DNA from 2 places in the Paenibacillus sp. YSY-4.3 genome. Region 2 is predicted to be linked to the other one. Evidence: riboswitches for the same ligand, from Rfam matches in the RefSeq annotation. Region 2 holds a riboswitch; the other holds the start of a gene.
The links. Region 2 has a riboswitch for S-adenosylmethionine ahead of metA (homoserine O-acetyltransferase MetA). Riboswitches for the same ligand answer to the same signal wherever they lie in the genome.

Region 1: another riboswitch for S-adenosylmethionine. It lies ahead of ACYUJT_RS17045 (methionine ABC transporter ATP-binding protein); the one in region 2 lies ahead of metA (homoserine O-acetyltransferase MetA).

What each region holds. Positions count from the first base shown of each region.
Region 1 is NZ_BAABMC010000005.1:67,677-75,586, reverse strand. Features, by position in the region: gene ACYUJT_RS17050 (methionine ABC transporter permease) at 1-439, opposite strand, end outside; gene ACYUJT_RS17045 (methionine ABC transporter ATP-binding protein) at 439-1,452, opposite strand; SAM riboswitch class I at 1,583-1,740, opposite strand; gene ACYUJT_RS17040 (Cthe_2314 family HEPN domain-containing protein) at 1,852-2,568, opposite strand; gene ACYUJT_RS17035 (COX15/CtaA family protein) at 2,653-3,606, opposite strand; gene ACYUJT_RS17030 (thioredoxin family protein) at 3,797-4,159, opposite strand; gene ACYUJT_RS17025 (DUF2515 family protein) at 4,288-5,544, shown strand; gene ACYUJT_RS17020 (putative polysaccharide biosynthesis protein) at 5,550-7,184, opposite strand; gene ACYUJT_RS17015 (DUF456 domain-containing protein) at 7,233-7,718, opposite strand; gene ACYUJT_RS17010 (Cof-type HAD-IIB family hydrolase) at 7,726-7,910, opposite strand, start outside.
Region 2 is NZ_BAABMC010000001.1:415,706-423,615, forward strand. Features, by position in the region: gene ACYUJT_RS01905 (phosphodiester glycosidase family protein) at 1-855, shown strand, start outside; gene ACYUJT_RS01910 (DUF3055 domain-containing protein) at 845-1,147, opposite strand; gene ACYUJT_RS01915 (HRDC domain-containing protein) at 1,428-2,432, shown strand; gene corA (magnesium/cobalt transporter CorA) at 2,494-3,429, opposite strand; SAM riboswitch class I at 3,879-4,004, shown strand; gene metA (homoserine O-acetyltransferase MetA) at 4,141-5,076, shown strand; gene ACYUJT_RS01930 (PLP-dependent transferase) at 5,096-6,283, shown strand; gene ACYUJT_RS01935 (trans-sulfuration enzyme family protein) at 6,276-7,466, shown strand; gene mqnC (cyclic dehypoxanthinyl futalosine synthase) at 7,655-7,910, shown strand, end outside.

The DNA.
Region 1 (7,910 bases), on a different contig from region 2:
ATTCAGGCAGCAGCACCTTGCGGACAACCTGCAGCGGAGATGCCCCCATTGCCTGAGAAGCTTCGATCACGCCTCGATCGACTTCACGCAGTGAAGTTTCGACGAGACGCGCAAAGAACGGAGCAGCTCCAACCACGAGCGGCAGGATCGTTCCTTGAACACCTATCGACACTCCGACAATAGCCCGGGTCAACGGAATAAGCACGACGATCAAGATAATAAACGGAACAGAACGGACAATATTAACAATGATCGACAGTATCCTGTATAGCCAACCGATCATCCAGTGATTCGACCGCGAGAAGCTATACAGCATAATCCCAAGCGGCAGGCCAATCAAAAAAGTAAAGAAAGTCGCGTAGCCCATCATCTCAAGCGTATCACCGGTAGCTAGGCGCATTTCATCCCAATTGACCTTAGAGAAATCGAGTCCATACATTATCCGATCACCTCCACGTCAAGATCGCGCTCCCGCAGCAGTTTAAGCGTTTCGTCTACCCTGGCGTTATCGCCTTCGAAGGAGACCGTCAGTTGGCCGTAAGGGAGATCCTTAATCGTTGAGATAGTCCCCTGCAATATGGCAAAATTAACGCCAGTCTCTCTAACAACTTGGGACAACACCGATTCATATGTTTTCGCGCCCAAGAACGTAATTTTGACCAGTCTCGCCCAATCGGGCAGTGGAACCGACGTAGTCTGTAAAAAACCTTGCTCTCCTGCATTCCGGCTGATGAATTCGCGCGTAACCATATGCTGCGGCTTCAGGAACACTTCGGTGACCGGTCCCTCCTCGACGATGCCGCCTTGATGAATGACGGCAACCCGGTCGCAGATGCGCTGAATGACATGCATTTCGTGTGTGATCAGCAGAATCGTCAAATGGAACTTGCGGTTAATTTCCAGCAGCAGATTCAGGATCGAATCCGTCGTCTGCGGATCAAGGGCGGATGTCGCCTCGTCGCAGAGCAGCACGTCAGGGTCGCTGGCGAGCGCCCGGGCGATGCCAACCCGCTGCTTTTGCCCTCCAGACAGCTGAGCAGGATATTTCTTCTGGTGCTCCGTCAGGCCGACGAGCGCCAGAAGCTCATTCACTTTAGCCGCTATTTGCGCTTTCGAAACACCCATCAGCTTTAGCGGAAAAGCGATATTGTCATATACAGTCGCTGAGGACAGCAGATTGAAATGCTGAAAAATCATGCCGATTTTCCGGCGCTGCTGCTGAAGCTCGCTCCGCTTCAGCTTGGTCAGTTCCACGCCGCCTACCCAGACCTCGCCCTCCGTTGGCCGTTCCAGCAAATTGATGCAGCGGATGAGCGTACTTTTACCGGCCCCGGAATGACCGATGACCCCGAAAATTTCGCCCTTTTTCACGGTAAGGTTCAGCCCCGACAAAGCGGTGGTCGTTTTTTGCTTGCTGCCGTATGTTTTGGTGAGCTGTTTGAGTTCAATCAAGCTTGTGTCCCCCCGTTACACATAATGTCGCTATATACTCTGTACATAATTACCCTTCCGCGTACTGGCTGATCATATAAATAAAGAGCCCTGCAGATTCCGAGGGCTCTCTTTACGTAAAGACAATGCCTTCTCATCTACCAAAACCGCCCGCTATTTCACGCCATGCGATCTTGAAGGAATTAGCACCATGACATTTGCCGAAAGCTGCAGTATCCATGCCGCAGTTCATTGCAAATCGGTTGCTGGGCTTCATCGGGCCTTTCCCTCCGCCTCTCTTGATAAGAAAATATAAAATTTTATGAAAGAACATCATTGAATCTTTCTGAAACTGTTCTAGAAATAGAGTATAGATTCTTTCCTTCTGTTTGTCAAAGGGAATTACTTTATATCTATGCGCTAACTCTGTTTAACTTTTTTCCATCTTTGGTTCGTGTAAACAAATACGGTATGCAAAGTCTCGCACACCATCATATACCCATGCTCCAAATCGTCCAGATTCTTGTCAAGGTTCTCTAGCTCGATCTTGCTGTTCAGCCCCTGATGCCGCTGCCATAAGTCATCCTGCATTTCCGCATTCATATAATGGATTTCCGTATTGCGGCGGCGGCGCAGCATGCTCATCGCTTCCTTGTGCTTATCCTTAATGGCAAACAGATCGTTCGCGAGCTCCAGTTGCACCTTCAAATAACGGAATTGGCGCAGCACTGTAAAATAGGAGAAATGTGCCTTCACTTTGGATGTCTTCAAATCAAACAGTTCGTTCAGCACCGTTCCCAGCTTGTCCAATATAGAAAATACACGAATAAATCCGTCTTTGTAGAAATACACGTATCTGGCGTAATCGCTTCTCTCAGCGGCGGACATATCTTCCAAATAATCATGGGTAACCTTCCGCCGAAAAAAATTAGCCGCATATTTGCACTGCTCCAGCTCATCCAGGGATGAGATCAAGCCGTAAATCCATATTTCCAGCTTGCGGAAATCATGCGAGGGATCCTGATGCAGCTCCATTTCTTTATGAAGCAGCTTGATCGTCTTGGACATGGCTTCCATCGTATCCGCCAATATTCCTTCATTCTGTCTAGGAGGTTCGCCAAGCAGTGTGCGCAGCATATCCATTCCTCGCTTCCCTGGATGTGGTACAGCTTTTTTTATTGTGTCACGCTTCAAAACGATTCATAAGCTTTCTTTAACAGCTTACGATTGGCCGGGTTTGATGGTTTTTCCCTGCAAACGGCTCATTTGCCACGTTCGGACGCATAAATAGGACAGCACACCGAACAGGGCCGCCAATACGACGATATGCGCTAGCGACGTAAACAAATATACATGATAATTGTTCATCGTAAAGACGATGCCTGCTCCGGTAAATACCTGAATGACGGCAAGGATCGTCGCGGTCAAGCCTAAAGCACGCACTTCGCCGTTATCTGAGTGCTTCCAGTAAGCAATATGCCCCATGATTGCAATAAGGATTAGCAGCAGTGCAGCAGCCACCCGGTGTATAAAGGCAATCGCCACGCCGCCCGTCAGCTCCGGCACCAGCTGCCCGTTGCAAAGCGGCCATCCCAGACATCCGCCCGCGGAATCGGTATGGCTCACATACGCGCCAATATATACGACGATATAAGTATAACCAGTCGCCGCCCAAACCAGGTTGCGGAAGGCTTTGGACACCCGGGCCGTCGGGGCCGAAGGGGCCCTCCCCTGTCTGGCTTCATCCTCGCGAATACCAAGCGCCAGCATGATCGAACTGGCAAAGGCAATGAGCGAAAAGCCGAAATGCAGTGCCATGACCGCTGACGACGTCGGATAAACGACGGCCATCGCTCCCATAAAAGCCTGAACCATCACAAATATCAGGGCCAGCAGCGCATAGGTCTGCAGGTCTTTGCGGTTTTTACGGTATCTCCAGAAGGCCACAAACGCTGCTACGGCGAGCAGGCCGGCAGCTCCGCTGACCGCCCGGTGCGAGTACTCAATCAATGAGGCCACCGTGTGGGCCGGAACGAATTTTCCATGGCAAAGCGGCCATTCGTTGCCGCAGCCAAGGCCCGATTCCGTCTTCGTAACAACGCTTCCTCCCAAAGTAGCCAGAAACATAACAAAACAGGAAAGATAAGCGATCCATTTCAGTTGTTTCGTGTTCAAAGGTTTCTCACCTGCAATTTAGGATTAATAAGAATATTTTTGTCTCTTCAAATATGCATTTCCAATAAATCATTCTTCATTATAACCGATAAGCACCAGGACGGCATATCAAAACTGTGACAAAATGTTCAAAAATAAAACATCGCCCCTCTGTGATTGCGAAGGGCGATGTGATTTATGTTGTTGCAGCTTATTCTTTTCTTTCCGGCGTATCATGAAGCGTGTGATAAACATCCAGCGCTTTGTTCAGGAAATCCTCAATCTCCTCGCGCGACTTCCGCAGCTTGTTCACGAATCTGACCAACTCTCTTCCGTCAGCATAGGCGACAAAGCTCGGAATGCCCAGAATGTTCTGCTCCTGGCTGACTTCACCTACTTTATCGACGTCGACTTCGATGAGGGTCAAGCGGTCTGCGTACTTCTCCTCAACCTCCGGCATGAACGGATCGATGAACTTGCAATCGCCGCACCAGTCCGCTTTGAACACGGCGACGATCAAATTGCTGGATTGAATGCTGACGTTGAATTCTCCGGCGGATGCCACTTGTTTCACTTGAGATCATTCCTTTCCGTGTATCGTACGTACTCTAGTTAAGTCAATCAAATTGAAGAGTGGAAGTCAAATCTTTAGGCCATACTTTGTAATAAAACGTTGTTGTGAAAATAAAGCGAGGAATGCATATGAAGCAGAATCGTCTCACACGGGTGCTGATGAACTTACCTTCTGCGGTTCGGGATGCGATCCGCGGCAAAGCGGAGGACATTGCCTACTCAACCAAATTGCGCGAGGAGCCTCTCCCGCTCGATTGGAATGAGGCAGCCGCACGTACGGTTTCCAAGGAAATCGAAGAGCTCCTGAAACGGGGGGCGGCCTACCGGACACAGGACGACGAGGAACTGACCCGGGCCGACCGGGAATTGGCCGAGGATATCCTGACGGCTACAAGCCGCGCAGGAATCAGCAACATTACGCGCACCGCCGCTTATTTGGAGTGCTATGAGACTTGCCCCGAGCTCCACTGGGCCTTCCTGGCCCATATGCTATCCCGAAACGCAGGCTGGAATATGACCGATCTTCGCGGAAGCCGGATCGCCGATATACTGAATGAAGATGGTAAGCGGGCGACGTACCGGTTTCTGGAGCGCAGCAATGCGCTTATTTTTCAAGATGCCTATCCGCAGCTGCTGTTGTACCAGAAGAGCCGCGAGCTCGGTGCAAGCCAGTTCCATTTGCTGCGTTATTTCAGCGTATCGCGGTTCATGAGGCCCTTCTGGGAGCGTTTCTGGATCGACCGGAGCAGCGGGCTGCTGACCGTTGGCCTGATCATCAATGAACAGAACTATATCGAGCAGCGGGTCATTCGGCACCCTTTCTATCAGCGGCACGTTTCCGAGAAATCGAATTTCCACCTATATAGCCTGGCGGGCCTGAATCAGTTGATCATCCCTCTTCTCGAGGGGACGAGCGTCACCCGCCTGGCCGGCCGAACCGTCACCGACTTCGGCAGCCTCCCCGCCCGCATCGCGCTAGGCAAGAGCCTGTACGCGATGCTCATGGGCCTTGGCGCCGTGCGCAGCGGCGCCGAGGCCTTCGCGCGAGCGGTGCCGCACAGCGGCTCGCGCGCCGATTATTGGCCGGACATCTTCACGGCCAATAAAGAAGAAGCTCTGACCGCCCCTTGGCAGGGGTCAGAGCTTCTAGAGAGCGAGACGCTGCCGCCCGGCGAGCGTCTCTACAGCCCCAAGCTCCTGGATGCTTGGGGCGACACGCCCTATGAGCCAATATCCCGTGAGGATTGGCTCAAGGACACAGGCGCGCTGGACGGCATCAGCGCGCCTCAGACGCCGCTGCTCTGCGACATCAGCCGCGAGCACCGGGCCGGCGTGCTGAAGTCAGCGCTCGCCCACGATGCCGCCGAATCCATCAAGGCGGATTAGCGGCATTATCGTCCTTGGCTCGGCTGCCCTCCGCGCTGCAATCGCATCAGCGGGGACAACAGCTTGCGCAGCGGCCTCGGATAAGAGGCAAGCTCGTCCTTTCGAACGACGCGCAGCAGAACGAGCAAAACCGGGTACAGGCCGACGACCGCCAAACCAACGATGCAGCAGGTGATGAAAAAGGCCAGGCGATCCGGCAGTACGGACACCAGGCGGATGCCCGCTTGGTTGAGGCCGTAGCCGACGCCTGACAGCAGGACAACCGTCAATAGGAAGCCCATCCAGCGGCCGCCCATGATCGAGAAAGACACGATCTTCTTCATCGTTCTGACGTTCAGCAGCGTGATCGTCAAGAAGCAAAGTATCGTCGCGAGGATGATTCCGTAAATCCCCAGCAATGGAGCGAGCAGCAAGCTGAGCGCCAGCTTCACCGCCACCCCGATGCCGACGTGAACCATAGAGAGGTTCACCTTGTCCACCCCGATCAGGATGGAGTTGCTGATCATCATCGTAATCTGAAAGATCGTTCCGAGGGTCAGCAATGCGATAATGCTGCTGCCATCACGGGTACTGAACAGCAACCCGTTGACGGAATAAGCCGCTGTAGTCAGCGCGATGACCATAGGCATCCCCGTCAATACCGACACGCGCATCGCCAGCGTAACCTGCTGATGAAGATGCTCCTCATCCTTCCGGGCAAATGCGGCCGAAATGATCGGCAGCAGCGACGTGCTGAGCGCGATCGCCAGAATCGGCGGAATGCCCGCGATCATTTGAGCACGGTTCCCCAGAATACCGAGGATATACGTCGCCTGCTCCGGACCAATATGCTGGCTGAGCAGCGGCTTCAGAATCGAGCCGTCGATGAAGTTGACCGCAGGCACGGTCAGCGAGGACAGCACGATCGGAATCGACAGCTTAAAGATTTCCAAGTAAATTTTGGAGAATGGCAGCCGGTTGGGATCATCTTTAGCCTGAAGCAGGCCGTCCTCCCGGTCCCGACGCTTCGTCCTTGCGTTGAAATACAGCATGACGATCAGCGCGGCCACACCGCCAAGCACAGCTCCAAACGTCGCCGCCGCGGCAATTTCCTCACCTTTGGCGTTCATATGGTACAACACAAAGGCCAGCGAAATTCCCGAGCCCACGCGGACTATTTGTTCAATAACCTGCGATATGCCGCCCGCAATCATGATGTTGCGCCCTTGCAAATAACCACGTATGATCGCAATCAACGGAAAAATCAGCAAGGCCGGCGCCAGCGACCTGATGGCGATAGCTGCCTCCGGCACGCGGGAAGCTGCCGCGTAATAAGGCGCGGCAAAATACAGCAGCAAAGACATAAGAATGCCGGTAACGGCTGCAAACCAGAGGGCGGCCTGATAAATCCGCTCCGACTCGGCAGGCCGATCAAGGGCATGACGCTCGGATACCATCCGGCTTAACGTACTCGGCAAGCCCGCGGTAGCGAGCGGCAGGAGCATAAAATAAATCCCGTTAGCAAGGACATAAGAAGCGTTTCCGACGTCTCCCAATATATGCTCTAACGGTACGCGCTGAAATAGGCCAAGCAGCCTTGCGATCAGCGCGGCTCCAGCTAAAATCAACGTTCCTTTAACAAATGATTCCTTCTTGGACAACGATTTTTCCTTCTTTCCACTTGATTAGGCAAAAATCAAGCCTTCCCACTAAAAAGATGCGATCCATATTACGAACAGGATAATCATCGCGAGCTGCAGCACAATCTTCACGGCCATGCTGCTGAGCAGACCGACGACAGAGCCGATTCCGACCTTGAACGCCTTGGACAGGCTCTCGCCCTTAATCAGTTCCCCGATCATCGCTCCGATCAGCGGGCCAAGAATAAGCCCAAACGCTGGGATAACAAACGGACCGATAATAATTCCAATCGTGCTCAGCCAGACCGACAGCTTACTGCCCCCGTATTTCTTGACGCCCCAGGCGCCGACGGCGTAATCGGCCACGAGCAGAGCCACGACGATCAGCGTCTGGACAATCCAGAAGACCGGCCCCAACGCCTCGAACGAGAAAAACCACCCGTAGACGAAAAAGGCCCCATAAATGGCCAGCACTCCCGGAAGCACGGGAAACACCGCCCCGGCCATTCCGGTCACGAACAGCGCGATAACAATAATCCAGCCGAGTATATCCAAAGGCGGATCACTCCTCCGTCAAAATATAATCGCGAATGATCAAGGCAATTCCGTCGTCATCGTTCGAAGCCGTGACAACGTCGGCGTTCTCCTTGACCGCGATTTGCGCGTTCCCCATAGCAACGCCGAGACCCGCAGCCTGAATGGCTGCCAGATCGTTCAAGCTGTCACCGACCGCCACGACTTCCGACA
Region 2 (7,910 bases):
AAAAGCTACAAGGCGGAGGCTGCGATTAACGGAGCTTTCTTTGAAGCCTATGGCGGCCCGCCGGATCCATACGGAACGCTTATCGCTGGCGGTGAAGTGATGCATAAAGGCGGGAACGGCACGACGATCGGCTTTAAGAAGGACGGCACGGCAATCATGGACGAGCTGCGCATTTCCATTACCGGGACGGTCGTTTCCCCGGAAGGCAAGTCCAAGGGCTGGTACGCGACCTTTATGAACCGGGTTCCGCTTGCGGGCAGCAATGTCAGCATTATGTATACGCCTGCCCGTGGAAGCAAGGTCGGTTTCTCTAGCGGCCTGGCCGTTACGGTAGTTGAAGGCAAGGTCACCAAAAATGAAGTCAACGCTAATGCCGACATTCCGAAGAACGGGTATGTACTTGTCTTTACGGGAACGGAGAAGAACATGGCGGAGCGGTTTGCGATTGGAAGCGATGTGGAGCTGAGTCTCAGCTACAAAAATCCGGAAGGCGATCCACTGCCTGCTTGGGAAGACGTCGTTACCGCTGTCGGTGCAGGCCCTCGCCTGGTGAAGGACGGCAAGGTCGCTTTGAATGCGGCTGCTGAGGGATTCAATGACGCGAAAATATTGACGAGCTCGGCCGCCCGCAGCGGGATCGCCATCATGCCGGACGGTTCCACCATGCTGGCGACTGTACCTTCAGCCACAATGAAGCAGTGGGCGGACATTATGAAGGCATTAGGCGCGAAGCAAGCGATGAATTTGGATGGCGGGGCATCTTCTGCTCTTTATGGCGGGGGCAAGATGCTCACCACGGCTGGGCGGCATCTTAGCAATACTCTAGTATTCAACTCAACTGGCTTTAATCCGTAAAGTAAGGATCGCCTACAACCTGATACAGGAAGGATTTTAGTTCATCGGCTTCTTCCTCTTCCAGTTTGAAGACATGCTCCAGGTAGCCTTCCTCTTCAAGGTCATCCGTGCCTAGAATTGCTGTTTTGCCGTTTTGCAAATCAGTTACGAGCTTCTTGCCGTAGAAGCGGTTGGTCGTAGTTATGGCCAGATCGAAACGCTTCAGGGATGCTCCAATGAAGGTCACGAACCGGGTGGAGGTGCTTTCCGTGCCGTCGGACAGGAAATCCAACTCTTTGTGCGGGTTAGTCATTGTTATTGCCTCCTTGAACGAATAGTGCGCATATCGCGAATTGGATGTTTCAAAATTAAGCTATTGCTCCTAGCTATTATAGCGGATAATTGAGGCTAATGGGAAAAAACATGCCAAGCATTGACATGCAACCTTAAAATGGTATCATTGGATATAACAGTATATGAATGGAGGAAGCACCTCTTCTGTATTTTACAGAAGGGGTGCTTTTTTTGCGTGCAGCAGAAATGCTCGAGCCGGAAGTCCGTTCAGATACTGAACTTTAAGGAGGGGAACGATCGTGAGAATCATATTTTTGAACAGCCTGGAGAAGCGGGAGGCCGGCGCCGTCGTCGGGAGTGCGCAGGTTTGGATGGGAGAGGAGGAGAGTATGTGGCGCATGGGGTGGAACGAAATTACGGCTGATGGGGAGCGGGAGTACATATGGTACGAAGGCTCATCCTGGTCGGAGATGCTCCATGTCTATCGTCACCGTCTGGTTATCAAGCTGGGGGAAGGATTCCAGCCGACGGTCGAAGGCATTGGGGAGGATAAGGAGCAGTTTCGCGGCAAGGCGATGACTGCCCAGAAGCTAATCTGTTATAGCGAAGGGAATCCAAATGAGCCGGTCTATACTGAGCTGTGTAATTGGAGAAGGAAAAAAGCCTCCACGGAGCGCAAGGCGCCTTATTTGATCGCGAGCAATCGGCTGCTCAGACTGATTAGTGTATTTCTGCCCCATACGTTGGAGGAATTACTGCAGCTGCCGGGGGTAGGCCAGAATAAAGCGGCGGAGTTTGGAGACGAACTTCTGGCGATGACTCGGAGTTATCCGCAGATGAACCCATTTCCACTGGATTGGGTAGAGACAGAGGTAGATCAGGAGACACTCCGCTCCTGGCTCTACAAGCAGAAGGAAGCGAAATTCCGGGTAGAAATGGAGAAATACGGCGTACGCCGGAGGCTGCTTGAAGGCATTGCTGAGGGTTTGAGCGTGGAGCAGATTCGCGAGCGCGTCGCCATGGGGCGCCGGGAAGTGATTGAATTGCTTGAGGAACTGGAGAAGGACGGATACAGCACAGAGCTGCTGGTGAAGAACGAATTGATGGAAATGCCCGATGCGGAACAGGCGGCGGTCATGCGGGCTTATGAAGAGCTCGGCGACGCATTCCTTAAGCCGGTGCTCCAGCGGGTGTATGGCCAGGAGGCGGCGGAAGCCGAGGATCGGGAATTGCTGTATGAGCGCCTGCGCCTGATCCGAATCCGTTTCCGCAGGGACAGAAGCACCGTACAGGACGCGGGCTAATAACCAAAAAGGACGAAAGCCGTCTCCGGAGAATGCGGAGGCCTTTCGTCCTTTTCCTGCTTCAAATCCAGTCCCGCTTGCGGAACAAATAGTACATTCCGGCGCCGAGAACGATCATAATCCCAAGCACTACGTAATAAGAATATTTCCAATGCAGCTCCGGCATATTGTCGAAATTCATTCCATAAATACCGGTAATCAAGGTAAGCGGGATAAATATCGTCGTGATTGCGGTGAACACACGCATAATCTCGTTCGCCCTGTTGGCGATCGAGGATTGGTAGGCTTCTCGCAAGTTGCCCATCAGTTCCCGGAACGTCTCAAAGTTCTCGGAGATTTTTACGGCGTTCTCGTAAATATCTCTGAAATATTTCTGAAGCTGATCATCGATCAGGCGCAAATCCTTCTTGTTTAAAATATTGATAACTTCTTTTTGCGGCCCAAGCATTTTCTTCAGCCACAAAATTTCGCTTCGCAGACCAATAATCTCGCTCAGATGAGATCGCTTCGTATGCATGAGGATGTCCTCTTCAAGTTTCTCAATCTTCACTTCGATCCGGTCGCTGACCGTGAAGTAGTTGTCCACGACGAGGTCAATGAGCAGGTACAGGAACCGATCAGGCTCGTTGACTTCTTGCTCCCAAAGTATCGGCTTAACCGCGCGGAGCTCGTTGATTTTTTGATTTGTAACCGTAATGATATAATGCCGGCCCAGGAAGATGTTTAGAGCCCGCAAAAATATTTCTTCATCATCGAAACGGATGCTGTTCACGACAATAAAGTAGTGATTGTCATACGTTTCGATTTTTGGACGCTGCTCCTCTTCCGTTAAGCAGTCTTCTACGGCCAGGTCATGCAGGGAGAACAGAGGCTGCAGTATTTGCAGATCCTCTCCGTCCGCATCGATCCAATAAAAACCTTCCTCCGGTGCAGTGGTTGTTAGCTCCACATCATCAACCGTTGTAAATACGCCGTCTTTGACATGACGAATTTTCAAGGGTATCACTCTCCTTTTCCCCAAATCCCATCGGATAATATGCTCTAAGTTGAGCACAGGAAAAAGGATCAGCAGCCGGCGACGCCAAAACGGGCGTTTTTATGAAAACACCGGGAAACGAAAACGAAAGAGCCCCAATTCATCCGTGAGCGCTCTGCTGATCGATTTCCTATGCCATTGTTGTTGTGGGGCAGTTCTCTGCGGACTCGGGTCGCCTTCCATAATCGGTTTCACCTCTTTGCTGATTAGCTGTTTAACACTTGTCTAGTATAACCTTGACATATGACATGATCAAGCCATTCCTCGCATATCGGGGCTATTTTTCAGCATATGGCGAAAGCGGTCAGGAGGTGATCAAACAGCGCCGGGTTCTTGACGGAAGCCTATTTATCCTTTAAAGTGATCTCAAGGAACGTAAAAGCGTTCCGTGAATAATTAAATATGGCGAAATCTTATCAAGAGCAGGTGGAGGGACTGGCCCGATGATACCCGGCAACCGGCGATTTAATCGTACGGTGCTAATTCTTGCAGAGCCAATAACGCGAAGGCGTTTTTTGGTTTCTGAGAGATGAGAGAGGCGCATTCATGATACCGATGAAGACCTTTCTCTAAGTGAGAAAGGTTTTTCTTGTATCGGGATGCGTCCGCTTTCTACTATAGGATGACTGCGCACACAACAACGTTTTGTCTAAAGAAGGAGTTGAAGAAAGTATGCCAATTAAAGTTCCTGATCATTTACCGGCAAAAGAAGTACTGGAGAACGAAAATATATTCGTGATGGATGAGTCTCGCGCTTATCGCCAAGACATTCGTCCGCTGCGGATTGCAATTCTGAACCTGATGCCGACGAAGGAGACGACCGAGACGCAAATTTTGCGCCTGCTTGGGAATACGCCGCTGCAGGTAGAAATCGTTCTGCTCCATCCTCGTTCCCATACGTCCAAGAATACGCCAGCCGAGCATCTCGAGATGTTCTACCAGACATTTGATGAAATTAAATCGCGTCGGTTCGACGGTCTGATCATCACTGGCGCACCGGTTGAGCAGTTGGAATTCGAAGAGGTAAATTATTGGGAAGAATTGAAAGGGATCTTTGAGTGGAGCAAGACGAACGTCACTTCAACCCTGCATATTTGCTGGGCATCCCAAGCAGGCTTGTACTACCACTTTGGGGTACGAAAGATCCCGCTTGCGGAGAAATGTTTCGGGGTGTTCCCGCATACCGTAAACATTCCAAACGTCAAGCTGCTGCGGGGATTCGATGAGGTGTTCCAGGTTCCGCATTCCCGTCATACGGACGTGGAACGCAGCGACATCGAGAAGGTATCGGAGCTCGATATTCTAGCCGAATCCGAAGAAGCGGGCGTGTATCTTGTTGCAACGAAGGACGGCAAGCAAATTTTCGTCACCGGGCATTCCGAGTACGATCCATGTTCACTGAAATGGGAATTTGACCGCGATGTGGCGAAAGGAATGGATGTAGCCCTGCCCGTCAACTATTTCCCGAATAACGATCCGTCCCGTACACCGAAGTCGACTTGGAAATCCCATGCAAACTTATTATTCTCCAATTGGTTGAACTACTATGTGTATCAAGAGACGCCTTATGATATCGATCATCAGGGCGGACTTATTTATCATATATAGGCTGTGGAGGGATTGTTAAATGTCAGAGAACAGGTACCGCATTGAAAGTGTACTTGCGCAGATTGGCTCGGTCGAGGAGCCGGTTACCGGAGCCGTAAACTATCCGATATATCAGGCAACGGCTTTCCGCCATCCGCGGCTGGGCCAAAGCACCGGATTCGACTATTCAAGGACGAAGAGCCCGACGAGGGCGGTGCTCGAGGAAGCGGCGGCTGCGCTGGAGTCGGGAGACGCCGGCTTCGCCTGCAGTTCCGGTATGGCGGCGCTTCAGACGGTGTTCACTTTGTTCGCAAGCGGCGACCATTTGATCGTATCGCTGGATTTGTACGGAGGAACCTACCGTCTTCTAGAGCGGGTATTGTCCAAATACGGGGTCACCGCATCCTATGTAGATACGAATGATTTAATTGCACTTGAAGAGGTTAGACAGCCGAACACGAAAGCTGTAGTCATCGAGACGCCTACGAATCCGCTGATGATGATAACGGATATTAGAGCGGTCAGCCAGTGGGCACGCGACCATGGTCTTCTAACGATCGTCGACAATACGCTGCTGACTCCGTTCTTCCAGCGCCCGATCGAGCTCGGGGCCGACATTGTAGTTTACAGCGCGACGAAGTATCTTGGGGGACATAACGACGTATTGGCAGGCCTTATTGTGACCAAAGGCAAAGAGCTATCTGAAGAGATGGCCTTTCTGCATAATTCCATCGGTGCGGTGCTCGGGCCGACGGATTCCTATCAGCTTATGCGGGGCATGAAGACGCTGGCCCTGCGCATGGAGCGGCATCAGAGCAATGCGCTGACTATCGCTAAATATTTGCAGAACCATCCGCAAGTGACCGAAGTATTCTATCCTGGACTGCCGGATCATCCAGGCTATGAGATCCAGAAAGCCCAATCGAGCGGAAATACAGGGATTTTCTCATTTAAAGTTGCTGACGCACGTTATGTCGATCCTGTGCTTCGCAACCTGAAGCTGATCGCCTTCGCCGAAAGCCTCGGCGGAGTGGAATCTTTAATGACATATCCGGCCGTGCAGACGCATGCCGACATCCCGGCTGAAGTTCGTGACGCCGTTGGCGTGGATGACCGCCTGCTGCGCTTCTCCGTCGGGATCGAGCATGTGGATGATCTTATCCAGGACCTGGATCAAGCACTGGCGGCAGCGCGGGCAGAAGTTGAAGGAGGCAGTAAGAATGAGTGATCAAGGCAACCCTAATGAACTACCGGGGGCAGGTAAAGAGGACAGGAAGTTCGAGACGAAGCTGATTCATTTCGGCGGAGAAGTGGACGCCGCGACTGGCGCATCCAGCGTGCCGATCTACCAGGCGTCAACCTTCCATCACCACGATATCTATAATCCGCCTTCTTATGACTACAGCCGGTCGGGGAATCCGACGAGACAGGCGCTGGAGGATTATATTGCCGTGCTGGAAGGCGGCCACCGCGGACTCGCATTCTCCAGCGGAATGTCGGCGATCTCGACGGCCTTCATGCTGTTCTCGGCGGGGGATCATATCATCGTTACGGAGGATGTGTACGGCGGTACGTACCGCCTGCTTACAGGCATCCTGAATCGGTTCGGAATCGAAGCGACCTTCGTGGACATGACGCAAATTGATGCAGTAAAGGCTGCGCTCAAGCCAAATACGAAGGCAGTTTATCTGGAGACGCCCTCCAATCCGACGCTGAAAATTACCGATATCGCTCAAGTGACGGAATGGGCTCACGCCCATGACCTGCTGAGCATCCTCGACAATACGTTCATGACGCCTTACTATCAACGGCCGATCGAACAGGGCGTCGATATCGTGTTGCACAGCGCGACTAAATTTTTGGGCGGCCATAGCGATGTCCTTGCCGGACTTGCCGTTACTAGAACGGAATCGCTGGGCCGCAAGCTGAAATATATGCAGAACGGCCTGGGCACCGTGCTGGGCGTACAGGAATCCTGGCTATTGATGCGCGGAATGAAGACACTGGGCGCACGCATGGCTCATAGCGAGAAGAGTGCGGCGAAGCTTGCCAAGTGGTTAAGCGAGCGCAGCGACATTGAAGCCGTATTCTATCCCGGCTTGGCCAGCCACCCGGGGCGTGAGATCCATGAGAAGCAGTCTTCGGGCTACGGTGCGGTCGTATCCTTTGACGTAGGCTCCGGGGAGCGGGCCAAGCAGGTGCTCAGCAGCGTTAAGCTGCCGTTGGTAGCGGTCAGCTTGGGAGCGGTTGAGAGCATTCTGTCTTACCCGGCGATGATGTCCCATGCATCGATGCCTAAGGAAGTTCGCCACGAGCGCGGTATTACCGACGGTTTGCTTCGTTTCTCCGTGGGGCTCGAGGATATCGACGATCTTATCGCTGACTTGGGACAGGCCTTGGAGCGGCAATAAATCACTGTATGTAGATGTTATTTGTCTATACAGAGCAGCGGCATCCGATCTTGGATCGGGTGCTGTTTTTCTGTCCGGATTATGTTACGATAAAACCGTACTATTTAATTTCTAAATTTTTGATATTTTATATCAGGGCAAGTGAAATAGAGCTCAAAGATCATTCTAAGGGAGAAGAGGAGGCAGCCATGACTGCAATCGACGACATATTAGACAAAGCGCTTCGGGGAGAACGTCTTGACCTGGAGGATACGATCGCTTTATTCGAATCCGATGAAGTAGAGAAAATGGGACACGTGGCTAACATATTGATGGAACGGATGCATCCCGAACCGGTCACAACCTTCGTCATTGGACGTAACGTGAACTATACGAACGTGTGTGACGTATACTGCCGGTTTTGCGCCTTTTATCGCAGACCGGGGTCGGAAGAAGGATATGTGC